Regions from separate parts of the Arthrobacter sp. NicSoilC5 genome, predicted to be linked through region 1. Evidence: predicted binding sites of a transcription regulator. Region 1 holds the regulator's gene; the other holds the start of a gene.
The links. Region 1 encodes HrcA, which represses chaperone genes, less so after heat shock. Its sites were predicted from a motif close to TTNGCACTCGNNNNNNNCGAGTGCNAA; they were not measured.

Region 2: a site for HrcA is predicted at 2,715-2,741, ahead of groES (co-chaperone GroES). Genes of this name have one in related genera too.

The regions. Positions count from the first base shown of each region.
Region 1 covers NZ_AP024660.1:785,109-789,649, reverse strand. The annotation lists gene hemW (radical SAM family heme chaperone HemW) at 1-101, shown strand, start outside; gene LDO22_RS03615 (DUF4870 domain-containing protein) at 161-571, opposite strand; gene LDO22_RS03610 (DUF3097 domain-containing protein) at 691-1,542, opposite strand; gene hrcA (heat-inducible transcriptional repressor HrcA) at 1,714-2,727, shown strand; gene dnaJ (molecular chaperone DnaJ) at 2,816-3,943, shown strand; gene LDO22_RS03595 (16S rRNA (uracil(1498)-N(3))-methyltransferase) at 3,946-4,541, shown strand, end outside.
Region 2 covers NZ_AP024660.1:1,602,711-1,607,251, forward strand. The annotation lists gene LDO22_RS07430 (dihydrofolate reductase family protein) at 1-484, shown strand, start outside; gene groL (chaperonin GroEL) at 575-2,185, opposite strand; gene groES (co-chaperone GroES) at 2,265-2,558, opposite strand; gene LDO22_RS07445 (hypothetical protein) at 2,814-3,194, opposite strand; gene LDO22_RS07450 (class I SAM-dependent methyltransferase) at 3,249-4,487, shown strand; gene LDO22_RS07455 (shikimate 5-dehydrogenase) at 4,494-4,541, opposite strand, start outside.

The DNA of each region.
Region 1 (4,541 bases):
GCCTGGTGGAACCTGCCGCTGCCTTCCAGGGCCGCCTGGTCCTCACGCTCAAGGGCAGGCTCCTGGCGGACGCGGTAGTCCGCCGTATCCTGCCCGACTGACTGTACCCACGTCCGTCGGGCCCGTACCGCGGGGCCGGTGGCCCCGCGGGGAGGCGCGGCTACTTAATCCAGCGCAGGTTGTACTGGTAGCGGTGCGGCTGGCCCTTGTTGACGTGGATCCCTGCTGCCACGGAGAAGCAGGTGAGCGCCACCCAGATCAGGGTGGCGATGACCGCGAAGATGTTTCCCACATAAGGGATGAACACCAGGATGTTGGCCAGCACGGCGGCGATGGTGGGCGGCAGGCTGAAGTTCAGCGCTTCTTTGGATTCCTGCGCGGTGAACGGGCCGCGGTCACGGAAGATCAGGTAGATCAGCAGCGAGGGGACGCACCCCAGTATCCCGCCGAAATGCGCGAGCGTGGCCCATTGGCGGTCTTCGCTGGCCGTGAGCGGCAGCGCATTTGCGGGGACGCCATGGTACTCGGAACGGCCCTGGCCGTCCCTGTGATCACGTGCGTTTTCTGCCACAGTCTGTTCCTTCGGAGGTGCAAGTGGTGCTGACTTCATGTACGGGCGCGGTGTGCAGCGGCCTTCGGAAAAGGCGCTGCACTACCAAGAATACTGGCTCCCGGGCCGGGGCCCGGCCTTCAGGGGACGGTGAGGAAGTCGATGACTTCCTCAACCCGCCCCAGCAGCGACGCTTCCAGGTCCGCATAGGTACGGACCGCGCCCAGCAGTTTCTGCCACCCCAGCCCGATGTCCTCCTTGGTGGCGTGCGGCCAGCCAAAGGCCTTCAGGATTCCGGTCTTCCAATCCTGTCCGCGCGGCACGGCAGGCCATTTGTCGATCCCGAGGACCGCGGGCCGGATTGCCTGCCAGACGTCCACATAGGGATGGCCCACGATCAGGACATTTCCGGCCGCGCCGGGGGATGCCATGACGGCGTCGGCTATCCGGGACTCTTTGGAGTCAGGGACGAGGTGGTCAACGAGCACGCCGAGGCGACGGCCCGGCCCCGGTTTGAAGGCGGCAACTGCAGCGGTGAGGTCGTCAATGCCGTGCAGGGGTTCGACGACGATGCCTTCCACCCGAAGGTCGTCTCCCCAGACCTTTTCCACCAGTTCGGCGTCGTGCTTGCCTTCCACCCAGATTCGGCTTGCCTTGGCGACCTGGGCCCGCTGGCCGGCGACCCGGACGGAGCCTGAGGCTGTCCTGCCGGCGGCGGGGCCGGAGGCTGCCGGCCGGGCGGCGGGAGGCATCAGCCGGATGGGGCGGCCCTCAAGGAGGAAACCGAAGCCGAGCTTGAAGGACCGGGACTTCCCTCGGCGGTCCTCCAGCGCCACGACGTGCATGCCGCCGGACTTTTCCACCCGGGTGACGGCGCCTACCCAGCCCGACTGGACATCCTCGAGCACCATGCCCCGCTCCACCGGCACCTCGGGCAATTCCGCCTTGGCCGGGGCGGAAATGCCGCGGGGCCCCCAGTTTTGGTAATCCATGGATTCAATCCGCCTAGCGCTAGGTCCTCCGCACCGGAATTTCGCCCGGAGCGGTACCAATGCTAACAACGGGCCGAGGCATAATAGACTGTTAGCACTTAGGCATGTCGAGTGCTAACAGTGGTGGCGCCTGGCGGGGCATGCGCCCCGGACCATGGATGGAGGTGGAGAGTGAGCGAGCCACGCAAACTGGAAGTGCTGCGGGCCATCGTGGAGGACTACGTCCACTCCCGCGAACCGGTCGGGTCAAAGGCATTGGTCGAACGGCATCATCTTGGCGTTTCGAGTGCAACCATCCGCAATGACATGGCGGCCCTTGAAGACGAGGGATTGATCACGGCCCCGCACACCAGTGCAGGCCGGATTCCCACGGACAAGGGCTACCGGCTCTTTGTCGACCAGATCTCGGCCGTCAAGCCCCTGTCGGCAGCGGAGCGCCGGGCCATCCAGTCCCTCCTGGAAGGCGCAGACGACCTCGACGACGTCCTGGACCGCACCGTCCGGCTGCTGTCGCAGCTGACCAACCAGGTGGCTGTGGTCCAGTATCCGCACCTCAGCAAGGCACTGGTGCGCCACATCGAGTTCGTGCTCCTGGCCCCCCGTAAGGTGCTGGTGGTGCTGATTGCCAACAGCGGCAAGGTGGAGCAGCGGGTCATCGACGTCGGCCAGGACCTTGGCGACGACGCCCTGGCCGCGCTCCGTACCCGCTTCCTTGCCGCACTCGCCGGAACTCCGCTCAGCCAGCTGGCCAAGGCGCTCCCCGCCGTCGTGGCCGGCACCGCGCACGGCCAGTGCCAGGCCGCGCACGCCCTGGCACTTGGCCTCGAGGGGCTGGCGCAAAACACCAGGGAGGACCGGATGGTCATGGCCGGGACAGCGAACCTGGCCAGGTCCAACGTGGACTTCCCCCTCAGCATCGGCCCCGTGCTCGAGGCACTGGAGGAACAGGTGGTGATGCTGCGGCTGTTGAGCGAAATGGCCCAGGACCACCGCGGAGTCGCCGTCAGTATCGGAAGGGAAAACCCTTATGACGGCCTTGCCGAAGCCTCCGTCGTGGCCACCGGCTACGGCCCGGACAGCGCCGCGAAGGTAGGGATCCTCGGCCCAACCAGGATGGACTATCCCACCACCATGGCCGCCGTCAGGGCTGTGGCCCGCTACCTTTCCAGGATTTTGGGGCCCTGACTCTTCGCCGCCGGAGCCTTTTCCGGACCGGAACACAGAGCGGGGCCGCCCAAACTGAACGCAGTACAACAAGGAAGAGATACGAACTTTGAGCAGCCACTATGACGTCCTTGGAGTCTCACCCGAAGCTACGGGCGAAGAGATCAAAAAGGCCTACCGCAAACTGGCCCGCACCCTTCACCCGGATGTAAACCCCGGTGCGGACGCTTCAGAACGCTTCAAGGCAGTAACTCACGCCTACGAGGTCCTTTCCGACCCCCAAAAGCGGAGGATCTACGACACCACAGGCAACGAGAACGGCACGGACAACGGCTTCGGCGGTGCCGGTTACGCGGGCCAGGGCTTTGCTTTCCAGGACATCTTCGACACCTTCTTCGGCGCCGGTGGCACCTCCGGCCCGGCTTCCCGCGTCCGCCGCGGCCAGGACGCCCTCATCAGCGTCCGGATCGACCTCCGCGACGCCGTGTTCGGCGTGAACAAGAAGCTCGAAGTGGATACTGCCGTGGTCTGCCCCACCTGTGACGGATCCTGCTGCCGGCCCGGCACCCACCCCGAGCGCTGCGACATCTGCGGCGGCAGCGGCCAGGTCCAGCGGGCCGTGCGTTCCATCCTGGGCCAGGTCATGACGGCCGCCCCCTGCGGCACCTGCGAAGGTTTCGGCACGGTCATCAAGGATCCCTGCAACGAGTGCAGCGGCCAGGGCCGTATCCGCAGCCGGCGGTCGCTGACCATCAAGGTTCCCGCCGGTGTGGCCACCGGAACCCGGATCCAGCTCGCCGGGCAGGGCGAAGCCGGACCTGCAGGCGGACCGACCGGTGACCTGTACGTGGAAATCCGCGTCAACAATGACGCCACCTACGTGCGGGAAGGCGATGACCTCCACGCCACCCTGCACATCCCCATGACGGCGGCTGCACTGGGCACGGACGTCAGCCTGGAAACGTTCGACGGTACCCAGGACATCGACGTCAAGCCCGGAACACAGTCCGGCGAGATCATCACCCTGCGTGGCCTGGGTGTCACGCACCTGCGGGGATACGGCCGCGGGGACCTGAAGGTCCACCTCCAGGTGGACACTCCGGCCAAGCTCGACCCGGCACAGGAGGACCTCCTCCGGCAGCTCGCCAAGCTCCGCGGCGAACAGATCACCGAGGGCAAGCTCGCCGCCAGCGGCGGCATGTTCGCCAAGCTCCGGGACCGGCTCGGTAACCTGTAGCGGTGAGCAACCCCGTCTTCTTCACCTCCGCCGGTTCACTGGCGGGCATGGTGCCCGGCCAGCTCTTTGTCCTCGAAGGGGCGGAGGCCCGGCATGCAGTCACCGTCAAACGCCTGTCTCCGGGCGAGGCCGTGGACATTGTCGACGGCGCCGGCGCGCGCATGAGCGGCAAGGTCGCCTCCGCCGCGCCCACGGGACTTGAAGTGGAGTGCGGCGCACTGGCAATGGAAGACAGGCCGGACGTCCGTCTGGTGCTGGTTCAGGCCCTGGCCAAGGGCGACCGCGACGAACTGGCCATTGAAACGGCCACCGAGCTGGGCATCGATGCCGTCATACCCTGGCAGTCGGAGCGGTCCATCGTGCGCTGGAAAGGTGACAGGGCCGCCCGCGCCCACGCCAAGTGGGAGTCCACCGTGGCCGCCGCCGCCAAGCAGGCGCGGCGCGCCTGGATCCCCGAGGTCCGGGCCGCCGTCGATACTGCCGGGCTTTCCGCCGCCGTGGAGGGTGCAGACCTGGCCGTCATCCTCCACGAAGATGCCGTGCGTCCGCTACGGACCGTCCTGGAAGCGTGGCAGGGGAGTGGGCACGACGGAATCCG
Region 2 (4,541 bases), 820 kb from region 1:
CGACGACGAGGCCGGCGCCTCGATAGCGGACGAGATCAGCCGGATGGATGCCCTCCTCCTCGGCCGGAAGACCTATGACATCTTTGCGTCCTACTGGCCGCACCAGTCCGGTGACATAGCCGATGCCCTAAACCGGGTCCCCAAGTTCGTTGTCTCCAGCACGCTGGCGGACCCGGACTGGGCCGGCACCACAGTCCTGCCGGATGCCGCGGCCGCCGGCGGCCTCCGGGACGGGTTCGGGCAGCTGCACATGTTCGGCAGCGGGATGCTGATCCGTTCCCTCCTGGCTGCCAATGTGCTGGACCGCCTCCACCTCTGGCTGTACCCGGTGGTCCTGGGCCAGGGCAAGCGCCTGTTCGATGAGGGAACGGTTCCCTCCACTTTCACGCTGGCCGAGCAGGCCCGCAGTTTTCCCAAGGGTGCGGTGTCGCTGGTGTACGAGCGTGCCGGAGAAGTTGAGACGCGGGAGATGGACGCCGGCTAAGCGCCCACCGCCCCAGAAGCAGCAACGCAAAAGGCTGGCCCGGCAGATGCCGGACCAGCCTTTTCAGCGGTAGGCCGCCAGGGCGCAGCGTTAGTGGCTGTGGCCTGCGTGCTCGTCCTCTTCGGCCGGCTTCTCCACGACCAGGGTCTCGGTGGTGAGAACCAGGGCGGCGATGGAGGCCGCGTTGCGGAGGGCTGCACGGGTGACCTTGACGGGGTCGATGACGCCCGCGGCAATCAGGTCCTCGTACTCACCTGACTTGGCGTTGAAGCCGTTGTTGGTCTCAAGGTCGGCAACCTTGGAGGTGACAACGTAGCCATCGAAGCCGGCGTTCTGCGCGATCCAGCGCAGCGGCTGCACCAGTGCGCGGCGGACGATGCCCACGGCTGCGGCGGCGTCGCCTTCGAGGGCCTTGACGGAAGCGTCCTCATCCAGTGCCTTGAGGGCGTGGATCAGGGCGGAGCCGCCGCCGGCAACGATGCCTTCTTCGAGGGCAGCGCGGGTGGAGGACACAGCGTCCTCGATGCGGTGCTTCTTTTCCTTGAGCTCAACCTCGGTGGCAGCGCCGACCTTGATGACTCCGATGCCGCCGGCAAGCTTAGCCAGGCGTTCCTGGAGCTTTTCGCGGTCCCAGTCGGAATCGGTGCGGGTCAGCTCGGCGCGCAGCTGGGCAACGCGTGCAGCGACGTCCTCGGCAGAACCGGCGCCGTCCACGATGGTGGTGTTGTCCTTGGTGACCGTGATGCGACGGGCGGTACCCAGCACCTCCAGGCCCACGGAGTCCAGGCTGAGGCCCAGTTCCGGGGAGACAACCTGCGCACCGGTGAGGGTGGCGATGTCCTGCAGCATGGCCTTGCGGCGGTCGCCGAAGCCGGGAGCCTTGACGGCTACGACGTTCAGGGTGCCGCGGATGCGGTTGACGATCAGCGTGGACAGGGCCTCGCCCTCAACGTCCTCGGCGATGATGAACAGCGGCTTGGAGCTCTGCAGCGCCTTTTCGAGCAGCGGCAGGAATTCCTGGATCGAGGAGATCTTGCCCTGGTTGATCAGGATGAGTGCGTCCTCGAGGACTGCTTCCTGGCGCTCCGCGTCGGTGACGAAGTACGGGGACAGGTAGCCCTTGTCGAACTGCATGCCCTCGGTGAGGACCAGTTCGGTCTGGGTGGTGGAGGACTCTTCGATGGTGATGACACCATCCTTGCCCACCTTGCCGAAGGCCTCGGCGAGCAGTTCGCCGATTTCGTCGCTCTGCGCCGAGATGGCGGCAACGTTGGCTACCTGGGTGCCTTCGACCGGGCGGGCGTTCTCCAGCAGGCGGGCGGCCACGGCCTCAACCGCAACCTCGATGCCGCGCTTGATCTGGCCGGGGGCAGCGCCGGCTGCAACGTTGCGCAGGCCTTCCTTGACCAGCGCCTGTGCCAGGACCGTGGCGGTGGTAGTGCCGTCGCCGGCAACATCGTTGGTCTTGGTCGCTACTTCCTTGGCCAGCTGTGCGCCAAGGTTCTCGTAGGGGTCGTCCAGCTCGACTTCGCGGGCGATGGTGACGCCGTCGTTCGTGATGGTGGGGGCACCCCACTTCTTGTCCAGGACGACGTTGCGGCCGCGGGGGCCGAGCGTCACCTTGACGGTGTTCGCGAGCTTGTCGATGCCGGCCTCAAGGGACCGGCGGGCAGCGTCGTTAAACGCAAGCTGCTTTGCCATGGTTTTGTCCTTTCAAAGACAGAAACCCCGCACTGCCGGCCAGCGTGAGCATGGCCGGCAGCACGGGGATCCGGAAGAGTTACTTGACGACGATTGCCAGGACGTCGCGGGCGGACAGCACGAGGTACTCGGTGCCGCCGGTCTTGACTTCGGTTCCGCCGTACTTGGAGTAGATGACGACGTCGCCAACGGCTACGTCAACGGGAACGCGGTTGCCATCTTCGAAGCGGCCGGGGCCTACTGCGACAACTTCGCCTTCCTGCGGCTTCTCCTGTGCGGAGTCCGGGATGACCAGGCCGGAAGCCGTGGTCTGCTCGGCTTCGAGCGGGCGGACAACAATACGATCCTCAAGAGGCTTAATAGAGACCGACACTCGGACCTCTCCTTTTCGTCAGCAAATTCGTGGACTGGAAAGCTTTTCGCCGTAGCTGGCAAACCGTCGTCGCGGTGCCGGCAGCAGCATGGCTGGCAGCTCTTCATGTGTTAGCACCCTCCTAGGGAGAGTGCTAATGAAGACTCTATGTATGAGTTAGCACTCGGTCAAGGTGAGTGCCAACGTTTCGTCATGGGCGTACAGCCCGGGGCGGACGACGGCAGGTGGCCGGGGACGCGAAATGGCGCCCTGTCCCTACCGGCCCAGGTCGTCGAAGTCCACGTCCTCGCCGCCCTCCGTGTCGCTGCCGCCCTGCTTCCGTCCCCGGAAGAGCACCCAGCCGGACACCGCTGCGGCGAGCAGCGCAGCAGCGAGGAAGAAGATGCTCCCGGCCCGCGCGCCGTCGTACAGCCCGCGGATGTCCCGGGCCTCCTGGGTGTTGTCCTGGACGTCGTTGCCTCCCACCGAGTAAACGGTGGCGTTGAACGTATCGAGCAGGAAGATGATCACCAGCAGCGCGATGCAGACCACGGCCACGACGGCGGCGGCGATCAGCACAGGACGGGCGAACCTGGCCGGATGGCGGTCCCCGGACTCGTGGTCGCCGGTCTCGCGGGGGGCTGCGCTCTCATCCATGGATTCAACACTATCCGCATCCCGGCCACGCGCTCCTCCACTAGGCTGGAACCCATGGCTCACGCTCCCCAGGACCAGATTGCACAGGACCAGATCGCACCATTGCTGACCCCCGAAGGCTGGGAGTTGCTGGCGTCCTTGGGCCCCTACCGGGACGAGGACTCTTTCGAGCTGAACTCCGCGCTCCGGAAAGCCGGACACCCCGCCGGGCTCGTGTCCGCCGTCCTGACGCAGTCACGGCTGCGCACCAAGGCAGAGGGGAAATTCGGGGAGTTCGCCCGGCAGATGCTGTTCACCCAGGCGGGCCTGGAGCAGGCCACGCGCCTCAACGTCGCCGCCCACCACGCCCAGCGGTTCGCTGCCGCGGGGATCAGCCGCGTGGCGGACCTGGGCTGCGGCCTCGGCGCCGATTCCCTGGCGCTGGCCTCCCTGGACATCAATGTCACCGCCGTCGAAATGGACGAAACCACGGCGGCGTGCGCCACGGTGAACCTCATCCCGTTCCCCAACGCCACAGTGGTGCATGCGGATGCGGAATCGGTTCCGCTGGACGGGGTGGATGGCGTCTGGCTGGACCCTGCCCGTCGGGTCACCTCCACTTCCGGCACCAAGCGGATCTGGGACCCCGAGGCATTCTCCCCGCCGTTGTCCTTCGTGGAATCACTGGCCGCGCAGGGCAAGGCAGTGGGCGTGAAGATGGGCCCGGGCATGCCGCATGAATCCGTGCCCGCGGGCTGCGAGGCGCAGTGGGTGTCGGTGGCCGGTGACGTCACGGAGGTGACCCTGTGGTTCAACGCCGTGCGCCGGCCTGGAGTCCGCCGCGCCGCGTTGGTCCTGGGGCCGAAGGCTCCGGCGGAGCTGACCAGCCCGGAGGATTTCGGCGACGGCCCGTCAGCGCCGGTGGGACCGGTGGAGGGATACCTGTACGAACCCGACGGCGCCGTGATCCGCGCCGGACTGGTGGCGGACGTAGCACTGCAGCTCGGTGGCCACCTGGTGGACGAACACATTGCCTACATCTGCGCTCCCGAACTCCTGGCCACCCCGTTCGCCCGGGCCTACAAGGTCCTGCAGGTCATGCCCTACAACGTGAAGGCGCTCAAGGCCTGGGTGAAACAGGAGGGCATCACCGTGCTGGACATCAAGAAGCGCGGCACCGCCGTCACCCCCGAAGAGCTGCGGAAACAGCTGCTGCCCGGCGGAAAGAACGCCAGGAAGGGCGGCAAAACGGCCACCCTGGTCCTGACGCGCATCGGTGAGGACCGGGTGGCCATCGTGGTGGAACCCGCCTAGCTGCCCCTACTGGGCGCGCATGAACTCCTCGGCGGCCCGCACCTGGTCCGGGGT